DNA from 2 places in the Microbulbifer sp. YPW1 genome. Region 1 is predicted to be linked to the other one. Evidence: riboswitches for the same ligand, from Rfam matches in the RefSeq annotation. Region 1 holds a riboswitch; the other holds the start of a gene.
What was found. Region 1 has a riboswitch for thiamine pyrophosphate ahead of HUW35_RS01350 (TonB-dependent receptor). Riboswitches for the same ligand answer to the same signal wherever they lie in the genome.
Positions count from the first base shown of each region.

Region 2: linked by a shared signal. The riboswitch ahead of thiC (phosphomethylpyrimidine synthase ThiC) and the one ahead of HUW35_RS01350 (TonB-dependent receptor) in region 1 are both predicted to bind thiamine pyrophosphate.

Region 1 covers NZ_CP055157.1:283,790-292,570, reverse strand. The annotation lists gene HUW35_RS01365 (choline/ethanolamine kinase family protein) at 1-363, opposite strand, end outside; gene pnuC (nicotinamide riboside transporter PnuC) at 344-1,030, opposite strand; gene HUW35_RS01355 (hypothetical protein) at 1,046-1,330, opposite strand; gene HUW35_RS01350 (TonB-dependent receptor) at 1,360-3,489, opposite strand; TPP riboswitch at 3,544-3,659, opposite strand; gene HUW35_RS01345 (LLM class flavin-dependent oxidoreductase) at 3,790-4,788, shown strand; gene HUW35_RS01340 (hypothetical protein) at 4,781-5,182, shown strand; gene HUW35_RS01335 (aldo/keto reductase) at 5,195-6,127, shown strand; gene HUW35_RS01330 (DUF6064 family protein) at 6,151-6,828, shown strand; gene HUW35_RS01325 (RpiB/LacA/LacB family sugar-phosphate isomerase) at 6,993-7,631, shown strand; gene HUW35_RS01320 (thiol-disulfide oxidoreductase DCC family protein) at 7,756-8,211, shown strand; gene HUW35_RS01315 (hypothetical protein) at 8,364-8,781, shown strand, end outside.
Region 2 covers NZ_CP055157.1:3,145,028-3,153,808, reverse strand. The annotation lists gene HUW35_RS12860 (HesA/MoeB/ThiF family protein) at 1-469, opposite strand, end outside; gene thiE (thiamine phosphate synthase) at 483-2,063, opposite strand; gene HUW35_RS12850 (thiazole synthase) at 2,060-2,869, opposite strand; gene thiS (sulfur carrier protein ThiS) at 2,870-3,070, opposite strand; gene thiO (glycine oxidase ThiO) at 3,070-4,155, opposite strand; gene thiC (phosphomethylpyrimidine synthase ThiC) at 4,343-6,268, opposite strand; TPP riboswitch at 6,393-6,491, opposite strand; gene HUW35_RS12830 (aldehyde dehydrogenase family protein) at 6,644-8,011, opposite strand; gene HUW35_RS12825 (sulfite exporter TauE/SafE family protein) at 8,043-8,781, opposite strand, start outside.

The sequences.
Region 1 (8,781 bases):
CAGCCGGTGAATGTCTTGCAACAGCTGCGCAATTTGCGCAATTCCGGTGTTTTCCGCCAGCGTCAGCGGTGTACCGGAAATATAGCGGGTGACCAGGTAGCGGTATTCGGGGTCGCAGTACACCAGCGGCGCGCAGAGCCCTTCCGTGTCCGCCAGATGTAATGCCTCCGCTTCCGCGGGGCGGTTCAGGTCCAAAGCATCACTGATCGGGGAATTGAGCCGCAGTACCAACCTGTCCTCGCCCGCTGCCAGCAGGAAGCTGCGATTGGTCAGGCCCAGGGTGAGGGGCTTGAGCAGCGTCGGTTGGCTAGTGCTCCACAGAGGCCAGTCGGCAGGCAGGAAATCAGCCGGTGGGAGCGTCACGGTGGGGCTCGGTGGCAGGTGTCACGCGGTTGGTGGGAGAACCCGCGTGCAGCATGCCCTGCTGTTTGCGGTAGAGAGAAAGCCACTGGAAGAATCCAATCACTACCAGGATCACATAGAGCGCAAACAACACCGCGGTAAGGTACAGCTCGCGGTCGATGTACAGGTAAATGGCAGCACCGTCGATCACAATCCAGTAGAGCCAGTTTTCGATGACCTTGCGCGTGACCATGTAGGTAGTCACTACGGCGCCCCAGGTGGTGAAGGAATCCAGATAGGGCAGGGCGGCGCTGGTGTAGTTGTCCAGCACATAGCCGAACAACAGGGTCAGCAGTCCGATAAAACTGAAGGCGAGCAGGTGGGTGCGGGCCCGCCAGCGGTGAATATGGCGTTCCTTGCTGGCATCGTTGCGATGTCGCCATTGCCACCAGCCGTATACCGCAATCAACAGGTAGAAGACCTGCAGTGCGGACTCCATCAGCAGGCTGACGTCCCAGAACAGGAACAGGTAAATCGCCGTGCTGGCGAAAGCCGCGTACCAGCACAGGATATTTTCCCGCATCGCCAGTAGCAGATAGGCGAGCGCGAGTATCACCGCTGCCAGCTCCCACAGGGACATGGCGGCAAGGGAACTGGTGATGGCGTCGCGCACTTCCGGGCTGAACATGATCGCGGTTTCCGTTTACACGCCGAGATTGGGATTCAGGTCGCCGTCGATAAATTTGCACACGAAAATCGCACGCCCAAACTGCTCGTAGGAGGTACGGATTTCCGTTTTCAGCATATCCATCAGTGGATCGTAGTCACCGAACACCTGGGTGCTCATGGTGTTGCTGATCACCTGCAGTTCCGGGTGGTTGTGCAGGCGTTCGATAAAGTCTCTGATCGCGGGCAGGTACTCGTCTTGCAGCGGGTACATGCTGATTTCCACAGACAGCTTCAAGGACGGTTCATCAGGAGATTCCATGGTGTTCGGCTCCGGTTCTTTTCGGGAAATCAGAAAGTATAGCTCGCGGACACACCCGCCACACGTGGCTCTCCCAGCTGGTAGTAGGCATCCGGCGCGTAGCCATTGGCCGGGTTGTTACCGAACTGGTTACTGAAATAAAAGCCGCGGGTGTAGATTGTCTCATCGGTGAGATTGCGTCCCCACAGGGAAATATCCCAGTCATCGCCGCGGTAGGTCAGACGCGCGTTGACCAGTTCATAGGCGGTGGATTTTTCGTTGTGGCTGTTGGAGAAATAGAAGTCGTCCTTGCCTTCCACTTCCACGCGGAACATCAGGTTCGCTGTCAGTGCATATTCGGCACCGGTGAAGAACTGATAGTTGGGGGCGTGGGCCAGATCGCGGCCTTCGAGGCTGACCAGCGAGGTTTCACCAGTGTTGTCATCGCGGGCATCCACGTGGGTGCTGCTGATAAAGTCCTCGAATTCCGCATTCAGCCAGCCGAAAGTGGCGAACAGTTGCAGGGCGTCGCTTGCCTGAAAGGTGACTTCAGCTTCGATACCGGTACTGTGGCCTCCGGCTGCGTTTGCCAGGTAATCGTCGAAGGAAAAATCCTCCGGATTGAAAATGGACTGCTTGGCCTGGACATCGCTGCGGTCCTGGTAGAAGGCGGCGACCTGGGCCTGCAGGCGGTTTTCCAGCCAGTCGCCTTTTACCCCCAGCTCGTAGTTCAGCATGCTTTCGGTATCGAATAGGAAAGTGTCGCTGCCGATATCCGGATTGCCGGCAGAGGCGGAGATGATACGCCCGTTAACGCCACCCGCCTTGTATCCGCGGGATAGGGTGCCGTAGACCATGGTGGTGTCGCTGGCGCTGAAGCGCAGGGTGATATTGCCTCCCCACAGGTCTTCGCGGGTGTCGCTGGTGACCGCGAGGGAGTCCGCGTAATCCGCACTGCGCTGTTCCAGGCGCAGGCCGGTAATCAGTTCAAAGCGCGCACCTATTGCGCTATTCAGCTGTCCGTAAATCGCCGCGTTGTCGGTGTCGAACTGACTGGCGAAGCTGGCATTGCGCTCCAGGGCTTCTTCCTCGCTACGCAGGTAAACCCCGGCCACCCAGCCGGTACTGCCGCCAAACAGCAGGCTGTCATTGGTGGAAACCAGGCGCACGTCCGCGCTCAGGTTGTCGCGGTCGCGCAGGTAGTTATCTGTGGAGCTGTACTCCCAGGGGTGGAAGCCGACGTGGGTCCAGTCCTCGTCGTAGCCGTATTCGGTGTCGGAGCTGGCGGCGCTCAGTACAGATTTCAGAGTGAACAGATCACTGCCGCTCCACTGGCTGCTGATCGCGCCCGCGAGGGTTTCCTGGCGGTCCCAGCCGGGCTGGTCGGACAGGGTATTGCGGGAATTATCCAGGGTGAAGGCATCGTAACCGTTGTCCGCATCCAGATAGAAAACGGTGAAGTCCAGCTGCAGGTCATCGCTGGCCTGATAGCGCAGCTTGCCGCGGCCCACGGTCTCATCGATGTTGTTGGTGTCCTTGCGGCCCAGGTAACGGTTGTGCACATAGCCGTCGGACTGCTGATTCTGCAGGGCAAAGCGGTAGCTCAGCTGCTCGGACAGCGAGCCACTGGTTACCGCGGACAGTGTATGGGCGCCATACTGGGCGGCCTCTGCAGACACTTTGGCAAACGGGGTTGCGCTGGGTGCATTGCTGGTCATGTTGACCAGGCCCGCCAGCGCGTTGGCGCCGTATACCGTTCCCTGCGGGCCGCGCAGGATTTCTACCTGTTGCATATCCAGGGTGCTGGCGGCGAGGCCCAGGCCGGTGAAATCGATACCGTCGACGATCAGGCCCACGGAGGGGTTCACCGGGTCAATAAACTGGCTGCGCTCGCCGATTCCGCGGATCTGTACGAAACGCCCGCGAGAGGCGCCACTGGAGAAATTCACATTGGGGGCCAGGTTCAGTAGCTGCTCGAGGTTGCTTGCGCCGCGGGTTTCAATTGCCGCGGAATTCAGCACACTCACGCTGGTTGGCGTGTCGAGCTGGCTGGCCTCTCGCAGCTGGCTGGTGACAACCACTTCCTCGATGGCGCTCTCCGCAGTGGTGGAGGTGCTGGTGAGTGCGATCGCAAGACCGATCGAATATGTCAGTGGTTTGATAGCGTGGTTGAAATTCATGGCTCTCTCTCGATAGGGAAATGAAAGAGACCCGGTGCGCGACGTGAAGAGGGGAGCTGGAGGACTACCTATTCCTACGCCGGTATTAACCGGATCAGGTTCAAGGGTTTGCTGTGGAATCCTCGCGGATCCTGCAGCATCTCAGGCGTAAGCCACCCCTTAGGTTTGCGGGCGCGATGCTATCAGATATTGATTGGCGCCGGAACTGGGGTGTGCACGGAGAACAGGTTGGATAGGATGGTCATATCTGATACGCCTATTTGACAAGATACGAAAGGCCAAACGCGTTAAGGAGTTGCTATGCGCGCATTCTCACTACTGGACCTCTCTCCGATTACCGAGGGCAGCGACGCCCGCCAGGCACTGATGAACTCTCTGGATCTGGCACAGCATGCGGAGCGCTTCGGATACCACCGTTACTGGATGGCCGAGCATCACAATATGACCGGTGTGGCGAGTGCGGCTACCGCGGTGGCTTTGGGGCACATCGCGGCGGGCACAGAGCGGATCCGCGTCGCCGCCGGTGGCGTCATGTTACCCAATCACGCACCACTGGTGATCGCCGAGCAGTTTGGCACCCTGGCGGCGCTCTATCCCGATCGTGTGGATCTGGGGCTGGGGCGCGCGCCGGGCACCGATGGCGCTACCATGACGGCGTTGCGCCGGGATCCCCTGCATGCGGCGGATCAGTTTCCGCAGGATGTGCGCGAGCTGCTGCACTACTTTGCCCCTGAAAAACCCGGGCAGCGGGTGCGCGCGGTGCCCGGAGCAGGGTTGCAGGTACCGGTCTGGCTGCTGGGCTCCAGCCTGTACAGCGCCCAGTTGGCGGCGGCGATGGGGCTGCCGTTTGCCTTCGCTTCGCACTTCGCTCCGGCCATGCTGGATCAGGCGCTGCATCTGTACCGCGAGCAGTTCCAGCCTTCCGAGCACCTGGATGCCCCCTATGTAGCCGCAGCGATCAATGTATTTACCGCAGATGACGGCGACGAGGCACGCAAGCTGATGACTTCCATCGAGCAGCAGTTTGTTGCCCTGCGCCGGGGCACCCCCGGCAAGATCAAGCCGCCGGTGGACGACCCGGAATCCATCGCGCCGCCCGCCGAGCGCATGCAGGTGGCGCAGGCCCTGGCGGAGAGCGCGGTGGGCACACGCGATACGGTGGCGGCATGGATTGATCGTTTTGTCGCGCGCACTGCGGTCGATGAGCTGATTGTCACCGGAGCTATCTACGATCACACGGCGCGGCTGCGTTCCTTCGAGCTGGCGGCGGAGGTGCTGCGGGAGCGTGTCGATGGCTGACCACTGGTCATCCTGGCGGCTGTTTCTGGCGCACTTCCTGTTTGTGCTGGTGGCGTGGACACTGTTTATCAAATACCTGTTTCCGGTGGCCTTTGCTTTGACCAGTGGATTGCCCTGGAACACGTATGTGTACTGGGACCTGTGGCCTGTCGCGCACTTGTGGCTTGGCTGGGCATTGTTGCAGAGACCCGGATATCTTCGCGCCCTGGCCATTGGCATGTCGGTGGTAGAAATCCTGATAATTGTAAGCAAGTTCCTGTTATTTCTGGCACAACCGGAATGGGATATCTGGCGCAGCAACTGGTTTGTGAATAAAGTTTTTGTGCTCGGCTGCTTCGTTCTGATTCTCGCGACCGCCATAGTGCGACCGCAGACATTCGAGGCTTATCGCTAAAGAGGAAAAACCATGGAAGGTCAGTTCTTGCGCCGCCGATTTCTCAAAATGCTGAGCGCCGGTGTGATCAGTGCCTGGGGATTTCCCCGTCTTCTTTCGGCCCAAGACTCGGCAATGCAACGCAAGCCGATTCCCGCGAGTGGTGAGCCGCTGCCGGTCATCGGTATGGGCACCTGGCGCACCTTCAATGTAGGGGATGACCCGGAGTTGCTCGCGGCGCGTACCCGGGTGCTGAAAGCATTTTTCGCCGGCGGTGGCGGGCTGGTAGATTCTTCCCCCATGTACGGTTCCGCCGCGGACACCCTGGGTTTTGCGTTGCGGCAACTGGGGGTGCCGAAATCCCTGTTCAGTGCGGAAAAGGTCTGGAGTCCCGCCGGCGGCACCACGCGTGAGCAAGTGGCGAGCCTCGCGCGGCGCTGGGGTTTGAAAACGTTTGATCTGGTGCAGGTGCACAACCTCGATGACTGGCAGCAGCACCTGCCCGTGCTGCGGGAACTCAAATCCAGTGGTGTTATCCGCTATTTGGGCATCACCACCTCTCACGGCCGCCGCCACGAGGAATTCGAGCGGGTGATGGCCGGTACCGAGATCGATTTCGCGCAGCTCACCTACAATATCACCCACCGGCAAGCCGAAGCGCGTCTGTTGCCTCTGGCCCGGGAAAAGGGGATCGCGGTGATTGCCAACCGACCCTACGACGGTGGCAGTCTGATCAAGGGATTGAAACGGCGGGAGCAACTACCGGAGTGGGCACTTGTGGAGTGTGGTTGCCAGACCTGGGCGGACTTCCTGCTGAAATTTATCGTCAGCCACCCCGCGGTCAACTGCGCGATACCCGCCACCTCCCTGGTCGCGCACATGAATGAAAATATGGCCGCTGGCCGGGCCCCGCTTGTGGACGAGAAAACCCGGCAGAAAATGGCGGCCTTCATCGAGTCCCTGTAGGGCAATCATCGGGAGCAAGCGCCATGAGCGACTGGAGCAGCTACGCACTGCGGGACTTTATTCCCTTCGCCCCGGACGTCTACTTCCGTCTGCTCGCGCGCATGGGGGAGAGCTTCTGGCCAATGCAGCTTTTTACCTTGGCCGCGGGCTTTGTGGCCCTGATATTGGCCTTGCGCGGCCGTGGTCGACCGGCGCTGGCGCTGCTGGCACCGCTGTGGGTATTTGTCGCTATCGCTTATTTCGAGCAGCGTTACGCCAACCTGAACTGGATTGGGCGCTACCTGTGCTGGGCGTGGCTGTTGCAAGGCGGGGCGCTGCTGGTGCTTGCCCTGACAGGCAGTAACAGCCGCCCGGCGGCTGCACCTGGCGTTGCCACAACCGGTGTGTTGATCGCGCTGGTGGGTTTGCTGGGGTTTCCCCTTCTGGTGCCGGTGCTCGGCATAGGCTGGCAGCAGGCGGAAGTCTTCGGCCTGCACCCGGATCCCACGGCCGTGGCTACCCTCGGCCTGCTACTGATTGTTCTGCGCGGCTGGGTGCAGTGGCTTGCGTGCGCGATACCTATGCTGTGGATCATTTTATCGGCGTTCACCCTGCAGGTGCTTGAGGCACCCTGGTATACAGCACTGTTTGCAGTACTAGCGGCGGCAATCGGTGGCCTGATTGGCGGGGCATGGCCTGTCACATTACGCAATCAGGCTTGAAGCACTCTGCAAACCTGCCTGACCGGTTTTTATTAATCGGCCAAACACATATAATCCCCGGACCGAAAATAAGCCCGCATCGGCCCGTTTTGTTCGTTTCTTGTACGGTTGTCGATAGCGATCCGCGTTCCTCCCCGCTCGCGGGGACAACTGGAGACCGATTTATGAAAATCGCACTGATGAACGAATTCAGCCAGGCGTCTAAAAACGCCACCGTGCTGAAAGAGTTGCAGGACGTCGCCGGCGAACTGGGCCACACCGTGTACAACACCGGTATGAGCGACGACAACGATCACCGCCTGACCTACATCCACCTCGGCATCATGGGCAGCCTGCTGCTGAACTCGAAGGCGGTAGACTTCGTGGTGAGTGGTTGTGGTACCGGCCAGGGCGCGCTCATGTCCCTGAACGCCTATCCCGGTGTGACCTGTGGCTACTGCATCGATCCGGCGGATGCCTTCCTGTTTGCCCAGATCAACAATGGCAACGCGCTGGCGATTCCCTTTGCCAAGGGCTTTGGCTGGGGTGCGGAGCTGAATATCCGCTACATGTTTGAAAAAGCCTTCACCGGCGTGAAAGGCCAGGGTTACCCGCCGGAGCGCAAAGAATCCCAGGTGGCCAACGCCGGCATCCTGAACCAGATCAAGGAAGCCACCGGTAAAGCCTACCTCGACGGCCTCAAGGCCATCGATCCGGAACTGGTAAAAACCGCCGTAACCGGTGAGCGCTTCCAGGCCTGTTTCTTTGAAAACAGCCAGGATCAGGAACTGACCGACTTCGTGCGCAGCGTACTGGATTCCTGAGATACACAGCGGGTGTCTTAAACGTGTACCCGTTGGCAAAGGCCGCTCCGGAATATCCAGAGCGGCCTTTTTTGTTTTATATTCCCGTGACTGTTGCGAGTTTTCTGATCAGGGACGTCGCTGTATGTCGCAAGAAAATCGGACCATCACCGCTCCGTACCTGAAAGAAGGGGACAGAGTGGTCCTGTTTGATGGGGTTTGCCGCCTGTGCTCCGCCTGGGCGCGCTTTCTCATGAAATTCGACCGCGATCGATGCTTCAAGCTCGCCACAGTGCAGTCGGAAGAGGGGCAGGCGATTCTCTCTTTTTTCGGCTTGCCACTGGATGAATACGAAACCATGCTTCTGGTCGAAGGAAATCAGATATATGTAAAGTCTGATGCCCTCCTGCGTATTGCCAAACAACTCCCCCTGCCGTGGCCGGTATTCATCTGTTTACGCCTGATCCCTCGATCAGTACGGGATTGGATGTATGATCGTATCGCGCGTAATCGGTATCGGCTGTTCGGCAAAAAACCGGTTTGTTTTGTCCCCAGTCCAGTTGATGAGGCGCGCTTCCTGACAAAAAAGAAACCTCGTTAATGGGCTACTTGTCAGCGGCCTTTAATCACCCCACTGCGGGGTATGTAGATGTATTCGTCATGTACAAGTGGATTGACGCCTCGTAGGATTTTAAACGGCTTTACAGGGATTTTTGTAAGGGCTCGGAACCTGGGGATTAAAAGGAATTGATCATGGATGATGAAACTTCAACTCCCGGCCGCTGCCGGGTCTGCGAAACGCCCTTGTTCGACAGCTTTATCCCTCGCAAGGACGACGACAGGTTTGCGGTCTGCACAGCGTTTGAATGCAGCAACTTTCTCGAGCGTCATCGCAACCTGCCCGCTAACCTGTTCCAGTCCCAGCTGCAGTTTCACCGGGAACAGTTGCGGGAACGGCGTCTCGCGCGCGCGGAAAATGAAGCCAGAATCCGTGCGCGTGTCGCGGAGGAGGAAGAGGAAAATACCCGTCTGCTCGATGCCGCGCAGCAGGAGCTTACCGGTCTCGCACAGCAATCCCCCAGCCTGATGGTGATCCCCGCAGGACGCACCCGCATGATGCCGGTTTCTCCCGAGCGTATTGAAAGCTATCGCGCGCACCTGCAAAAGGTAA
Region 2 (8,781 bases), 1.7 Mb from region 1:
AGCCGCGCACCGAAGCCATTACCACCGGCACCCGCACTTCCCGGCAGACGCGATTGATGACGTGACGGATATCCAGGTTATCTGTGCAATCCAGCACCAGGTCGATTCCCAGCTCGGGTAATTGCGCCGTCAACCACGCCGTATCCGCCATCTGACAGTGGGCGTGAATCCGGATTTCGGGGTTGGCCGCCGTCAATTGCTGGGCGGCGACCTGTGCCTTTTCCTTGTCCCGGTGATTGGTTTTGTAGAGTACCTGGCGCTGCAGGTTGGATATTTCCACCCGATCGCCATCCACCAGGTGCAGCTCACCGACGCCCGCCGCAGCGAGGTATAACGCCGCGGGACTGCCCAGGCCGCCGAGCCCCACAATCATCACTTTTGCCCCGGCCAGTTTTTGCTGACCGGATTCTCCAATCTGGGACAACATGATCTGGCGGCTGTAGCGCTGCAGCTGTTTACGGCTCAACATGACGGCACTCCGGTCAGTGGGACTCTAATACAGTCGCCAATTGTGCCACAGCTTCGCGGTAATCCGGTGCTTTGGTAATTGCCGTGACCACGGCAATACTCCCCACCCCGCTCGCCGCAACCAGCGGGGCACGCTGGAGATTGATCCCTCCAATGGCGACCAGTGGATAGTCAGGCAACAGCGCCGCCATACGGGCGAGCTTCTCGGGCCCCTGCAACTGGTCACTCATATCCTTGGTATTGGTGGCGTAGATGGCGCCGATGGCGAGGTAGCTGGGACGAAACTGGTAGGCGTACAGCAACTCGAAGAAACCGTGGGTGCTGATGCCAAGTTTCAGCCCAGCAGCCTGGATCGCATTCAGGTCCGCGCTCTGCAGGTCCTCCTGACCAAGGTGCACACCGTAGGCACCACACTCAATCGCCAGTTGCCAGTAATCATTGATAAACAGACGCAGGTTGTAATCGCGGCCGATGGCAACGGCTCGCTCGATCTGCCGGCGAAGGTCATCTCCGGGATTCTTGATGCGCAGCTGCAGCGTGCGCACACCGGCTTTTGCCAGTCGTTCAATCCATTCAACCGAGTCCACCACCGGATAGAGTCCCAACCGATTACTGTCGGGCTGGGCAAACTCAGCGGCATATCGCTCCGCCAGCTGTTGGGAATGGTAGCCGTAGCGCTTAGCCCGCTCACTCCCTTTTGCCAGTACCTCCGGGAAATCCCGCAATTCCTGCGGCCACCCGCAGTGCCCTACCGGGCCCGGGCCTGCGCCGATGTGTTCGCCAGTGCCCAGCCGCAGTCCATATCGCACGTAGGCATTAGCCACCACACAGGCGTCCTGCAGCGGGTAACCCTGAGCAAGCAGTGCTGCGATGGCTGACGACAGGGTGCAACCGGTACCGTGGGTGTTGCGAGTATCAATTTTCTGCCCGATTAACCAGTCTTCCGTCACCGTGTCGTCGCGACCGCGACAAAGCAGGTCAGCGGTGGTGCCTGGTTCTATTTCAAAATGGCCACCGGTAACCAGCAGTGCACTCTCGCAATCACCGCGCACTCGTCGTGCAGCAGCCACAATAGACTCAGCGCTTCCCAGCACTGTCTCCGCACTGACATCAGCTAGCCACGCCAGCTCCTCAGTGTTGGGGGTTATCAGGTCGCACAGGGGTAAAAGCTCGTTCAAAACCGCGGCGCCGGTACTGTCTTCGGTAAGTCGCGCGCCGCTGGTGGCCACCGCTACCGGATCATAGACCACCGGTATTTGCGCACCCTGCGCCTTCAGTGCACGCAGAAACTTGGCCACCAGTTTGACCTGCCCCGCATTGGCCAGCAGGCCAATTTTGATCGCCGCGGGTTTCAGATCTTCACACAATGCATTGAGCTGCGACTGCAAAACCTCATCGGAAACGGCATTGATTGCGGGCACTCCGAGTGTGTTCTGCGCGGTATTGGCGGTAATCGCGCTACAGCCATGGACACCGAGATCGTGCATGGTCAGAAGATCGGCCTGGATGCCGGCACCGCCACCGGAGTCGCTGCCGGCAATCGTCCAGACAATCGGTTTACGCACAACCGGACGCGCCGGTTTGACTGCGCTCATGCCTTTTCTCCATCGCTGACGGTCTGCTGCCAGAAGGGCATATCCAGCGTGGGGGTACTGGGGCTTGCGGTCTGGCGCTTCAGCATCAGGCCCGCCTTGCGCGCCGCGTGGCCGGACTCGATGGCGAGCCTGAACGCCTCGGCCATCAGTACCGGGTTCTGAGCCTTGGCGATAGCGGTGTTCAACAGCACCGCATCAAAGCCCATCTCCATGGCCTCCGCCGCCTGCGAAGGTGCGCCGATTCCCGCGTCGATGATCAGTGGCGTATCCGGCAATCGCTCGCGCAGAGTCTGCAGGTTGTACTTGTTCATCAATCCGCGACCGGTGCCAATGGGCGATCCCCAGGGCATCAGTACCTCGCAGCCTATATCCAGCAATTTACGGCATACCACCAGATCGTCGGTGCAGTAAGGCAAAACCTTGAAGCCCCGCTTGACCAGCTCCCGCGCGGCTTCCACCAGACCGTAGGGGTCGGGCTGCAGGTTGTAGTCATCGCCGATCACTTCCAGCTTTAGCCAGTCGGTTGCGAAGATTTCCCGACTCATCTCTGCCAGTGCGATGACCTCCTTCGGGGTTTTGCAGCCCGCGGTATTGGGCAACAACTGACAGCCGGACGCGCGGATATAGTCCCAGAGCATTTTCCCCTGCTGTTGTTCCGGGCTCTGGCGCCGCAGGGACAGGGTAATAATTTCCGCACCGGAGGCCGCCACGGCTTCGCGCATGATCGCCGGTGACGGGTATAGCGCAGTGCCCACCAGAAGGCGGCTGTGGAATTCTTTACCGTAGAGTTTCAGTTTTTCCATCATTCAGCCTCCGACAACCGGGGCAACGATATCGAGGCGGTCGCCGGGTTTGAGTCGGGCTTCATCGTAGGTACCTCGCGGCACAAAGTCGCCGTTGCAGGCGACGGCGAAGGTCTCGCCGCTATAGCCCAGTTGTTCCAGTATTGCGGCGACGGTATCGCCTTGATTTGCGGTGACGGTTTCACCGTTGACCAGTAATTGCATCAGGTCACCTGTGCTGTGGCTAAAGTTTGAGTCTGCTTTCCGATTTCGCTTTCCGCTTTTTGCACCAGTGCCGGCGCCAGCAAATAGCCGTGGCGGAACAGTCCGTTGACGCAGATAAGGCCTGACTCGCTTTCCACTACGGGCAAGTTATCCATGGTGGCAGGACGACAGTTGACGCGGGTCTCGATAACCCGCGCTTCGGCGAACGCAGGATGGATCGAGTAGAGGGCGCTGGAGAGCTCCATGGTGGAACGCAGGGAGATCGGCGAGAGGTCATCGCTTTCGATTTCGGTGGCGCCGATAACGGTGCGGTTGTTTGCTCTGGGCACGGCGTAGAGCTGGTATCTTGGATGCAGCAGTCGCACCGGTCGCTGAAGTTGCACCTCCGGTGTTTCCACGACCATGACTTCACCGCGCACGCCGCGCAGTCCCTGGATCTGGCTGCGGGCGCCGAGTCCGCGGGTGTCAATGACCAGGTCGAATGACTCTGAGCCGCCGGCGCTCTCTATTTTTCCGGGGCAGCACTCTGCGGGGGTATTTTCACGGAGTTGAACGTGATTTTGCTTGAGTGCTTGCAACAGTGCGGGGAGCAGTTTTCTGTTGTCTATGTCGGCTTCGCTGGCGAGAAACAGCCCCTGATCGAAGCGTTCCAGTTCCGGCTCCAGGTTTCGCAGGGCGGGGTTATCCAGCCACTGCAGTTGCCCGCCGCTTTCTCTCCCGAGTTTTGCGTTGAGTTCCTGCTGGAATTGCAGAAGTTCGTTGCGGTCCTGAGGGTGGGCGATAAGGACGCTGCCGGATTGGCGGTAGTCGACCTGGCTTCCGGTTTGGTGTTCCAGTTGCTTTACCCACTGGGGCCAGTGTTGCAGGCTTTGCATGCCCAGCTCGTAGATGGGCAGCGGGCAATGGAACAGCTCCGAAAGCGGGGAGATCATGCCGGCAGCGGTGTGGCAAGCGCCCCCAGGAGTTTCCAGGCTGCCGGATTCGAACAATGTAATCCGATGGCTTTTTTCGGAAAGTCGCCAGGCTAGGAGACGGCCCATCAGGCCGGCGCCTGCTATTGCGATGTTTAGTTCGGCTTGTGCCACAGCATAGTTCCGGGGTTCGTTGTCGGCTAAATTAGGGCGGCAGCGCTACGGGTAAGCCTTTGCCAGACACACCGTGAACCCATCCATGGGGGACTCTTCTGCGAGGTCCCTCTCGCAGAAGGTCTGGCAAAGGCTTACCCGCATCGCTGCCTTCGCTTTTGACGCTGCGCTTTCTATCGGTTCGGGGTTACCCCTTGTGATAAATCTCTGCGCCTAGTTCTTTGAACTTGATGGACATTTCTTCCATACCCTGCTCCGCTTCCTGCTTCGCTGCCTCTAGTTTTCGGGAATAGTCACGCACATCCTGAGTAATTTTCATCGAGCAGAATTTCGGCCCGCACATGGAGCAGAAGTGGGCGACCTTGCCGGATTCCTTCGGCAGGGTTTCATCGTGATACATGCGTGCGCGTTCGGGGTCGAGGCCGAGGTTGAACTGGTCTTCCCAGCGGAATTCGAAGCGGGCTTTGGACAGAGCGTCATCGCGCTTGTAGGCACGTGGGTGGCCTTTGGCCAGGTCGGCAGCGTGGGCGGCAATTTTGTAGGCCATGAGGCCTTCCTTGACGTCTTCCTTGTTCGGCAGCCCGAGGTGTTCTTTGGGCGTGACGTAACACAGCATGGCGCAGCCCATACTGCCGATCATGGCGGCGCCGATGCCGGAGGTGATGTGGTCGTAGCCGGGAGCGATGTCGGTGGTCAACGGGCCGAGGGTATAGAACGGGGCGCCGTGGCAGTGTTCCAGCTGCTCGTCCATGTTTTCCTTGATCTTGTGCATGGGCACGTGGCCGGGGCCTTCGATCATGGTCTGTACGTCGTGCTTCCAGGCGATTTCAGTGAGTTCACCGAGGGTGTGCAGTTCGCCGAACTGGGCTTCGTCGTTGGCGTCGGCGATACAGCCGGGGCGCAGGCCGTCGCCCAGGGAGAAGCTGACATCGTAGGCTTTGAGAATTTCACAAATGTCCTCGAAGTGCGTGTAGAGGAAGTTCTCCTTGTGATGTGCGAGGCACCATTTGGCCATGATGGAACCACCGCGGGAGACGATTCCGGTGACGCGCTTGGCGGTGAGCGGGACATAGCGCAGAAGTACGCCAGCGTGGATGGTGAAGTAGTCCACGCCCTGCTCTGCCTGTTCAATCAGGGTATCGCGGAAGACTTCCCAGTTGAGGTCTTCGGCAATGCCGTCAACTTTTTCCAGGGCCTGGTAAATCGGCACGGTGCCAATAGGTACCGGAGAGTTGCGCAGGATCCACTCGCGGGTCTCGTGGATATTCTGGCCGGTGGACAGATCCATGACGGTATCGCCGCCCCATTTGATGGACCACACCAGTTTTTCGACTTCCTCTTCAATCGAGGAGGTTACCGCAGAGTTGCCGATATTCGAGTTCACTTTACACAGGAAATTGCGGCCGATAATCATCGGCTCCAGTTCTGTGTGGTTGATATTCGCGGGAATAATCGCGCGGCCTTCGGCCACTTCGCGGCGCACGAATTCCGGGGTGATTTTCGGCGGAATATAGATGCCTTCACGGGCCTTTTTATAATCCGCATCGCTCAGTTGTTCGGCAAGTGCGGCGCGACCCATGTTTTCGCGGATGGCGATAAATTCCATTTCCGGGGTGATGATACCCTGACGGGCGTAGTGCATCTGGGTGACGTTTTTGCCCGCTTTCGCTTTGCGTGGTGCGGGCAGGTTGTCGAAACGGATATGGTCGAGTCCCTGATCCGCCATACGTTTCTGGCTGTATGCGGCCTGACGGGTTTCAAGGATTTCACTGTCGCCGCGGGCTTCGATCCACTGTTGACGCAGTTTGGGCAGACCATCGCGGACGTTGGGTTTGTAGTCCGGATCAGAATATGGGCCAGCGGTATCGTAAACCTGGAGCGGTTCGTTGGGTTCAAATACGGGGTTGTTTTCATCGCCACCGACAAGGCTCTGGCCGAGGCAGATTTCACGCACGCCCACGTTTACGCCCGGATGTTCACCTTGTAGATAAACTTTGCGGGAGTTGGGGAATTGCTGGGCGGTGAGGTTATCCAGAAAATCTTTGGCGCTGTCGCGCTGGGCACTGCGGCTGCTTTTGCTGGCTTTGTTCTGCGGTTCTGCGACTTGAGACATACTGACCCCTTGCGTCGTTTCCTGACGCATTTTCCATAAATGGTTCCGTGAATGGATTGCCGGGGGTGCGGTAGAGGTGAGCAGTTTTTGAGCGCAGCGTGATAAAAGTGGCGCTCAAAATGTAGCGAATTCAGATCTTGTTTCCTACGCGGGGGTTACCCCGATCAGGTTCAACGGATCTCGCAACAGCGATCTCAGCCCGAAGGCACTCCGACAAGTTGGGGCCGAGTATAGTAGTAATGTGACCAGAGGGACAAGTCTTTGAGCGTCGTTGGCGGCAGACTGCGCCCTCTGGTCCTTGGTAGACTTTGTAGCACGCTCAGTTGCGGCCGCCCAGTACCCAGCCTTCGATTCAGGCTATGGACTTTGAGAAAATTAAATTACCAGTGTTTTCTGATAGCTCATTTCACGAATCGCATAACTCACCCCTTCCCTGCCGACACCGCTCTCTTTTACGCCGCCAAACGGGAAGTGTTCGGCGCGGAACCCGGGGCCATCGTTGACTGCAAGTAGGCCCACATCCAGCTGGTTATAGAGTCGCTTGGCCAGTGCGAGGTTTTGAGTAAATACACCCGCCTGCAGGCCGAAAGGGGAGCTGTTGATCAGGGAAACCAGCTCTGCCTCATCCTCAAATTTGCGCAGCGGCACCACAGGGCCGAAGGTTTCTTCCGCAACGAGTTCGGCATCGTCGGCAATATTGTCGAGAATCGTCGGCCACAGGATATTGCCTTCGCGCTTGTGGCCAAACAGGACGCGGGCGCCTGCATCGACGGCGGCCTGGATACGCCCTTCGACTTCATCCGCCGCAGCAGTATGGATCAGCGGGCCGACGAAGGTTTCTTCTTCAGCCGGGTTACCGACCTTGAGTTTGGCGGTGGCAGCCACCAGTTTTTCGGCAAAGGCGTCGAACACTGCACTGTGTACAAACAGACGTTTGGCCGCCGTACAGCGCTGGCCGGCGGTGGCGAAACGCTGGTTGATAGTGGCGCCGACGGCGGCGTCGAGGTCGGCGTCTGGCATGACGATCAGGGGGTCGTTGCCACCCAGTTCAAACAGCATTTTTTTGTAGCCGGCATTGGCAGCAATGGCGTTGGCCGCGGCAGTGCCGCCGGTGAAATTGATCGCGTGGATTTCCGGGTGGGATACCGCATAGCTGGTAGCATCGATATCCGGAATCAGCATTTGCAGGACAGATTTGTCCATGCCCGCGGCATAACAGAGTTCTACCAGCAGTTCTGCGGAGCGCTTGTTCTGTGGGCCGGGCTTGAACAGAATGGTATTACCCGCGGCAAAAGCAGGGCCGATTTTGTGCACCGCGATATTGATAGGGAAGTTGAACGGCGTAATACACAATACAGAGCCCAGGGGCTTCCACAGCACTACGCCAATTTTCTCACGCATGGGCGGATAGGCATCGGAGTCCAGCGCTTCGCCGTTGATACTGCGGGCTTCCATGGCACTGGCCAGTGCAGTGTTGTAGGCGCGGTCGATTTCCACACGGCTATCGCTGATGGTTTTGCCGGTCTCTTCGGTAATCAACGCTGCCAGGTCTTCCTTGCGCTCCTGAATCAACCGGGCGAGCTTGAGCAGAATATTCGAACGCTCAAATGCCGGAGTCGCCTGCTGGGTCCCGCGCCCCTGTTTCAAGACTTCAATCGCAGCCTTCACATGCTCGCGGGTGTGGAAGTCGTAGGCTTCAATCTGCTCGCCATTGAAAGGATTGATGATCTGGTAATCGGCCATTGTGTGTACCTGTAGTGTGAGCACCTGATTTTTATTGTGCTATTAACTGGTAAATAATGCGGGCGCCGGCGATCACGAGTGCCGCGCGCATCAAATTGAAAAACAGTTCGCTGTCGATTCGATTCAGCAGGGCAATACCAATACGCGTACCGATCACTGCGGCGACAGTGAGCAGCAGAATCAGCCCCAGATGGTCGGAAAACGCAAAGCCCAGATAGATGAAGGCGGGCACTTTGAGCGCATGACACCAGGCCTGCATAACCGACTTGTTCGCAACAATTTCCTTCGGGCTCATATCCTTGCGCACAAAGAAAGCCGCCAGTAGTGGATCTACCGCGCCGGCGATAATACCGAGGGTGCCAGTGGCGATACCCACCCAGAAAAAATTACGCGCTTTAAGGCGTATTTCCGGTAGCTTCTTGGGCTTGAAGACGGTGTAAAAGATCAAGCCGGCGAGGAGAATCAGCGGTAGTTGCTGCCAGTCGAGATTGGCAAGCCCCAGGGTCATGGCAGCGGAGCCGAGGGTGCACCCCACAAAGAACGGAATACACTGGTCCCAGCGGATATGCTCACGCACGTAGACGATACGGGCCAGGTTGTTGAGCAGCTGTACGGCACCGTGAATAGGCACCAGCATACGCAGGGGGATGGCCACATTGAGGGCGGCAAACATCAGGATACCGCCTGCCCCCCCAGTTACCGCGGAGATAAACGCGCTGACCACACACACCAGCAGCAGCACGCCCAGCATCAGACCGGAATTCTGGCCG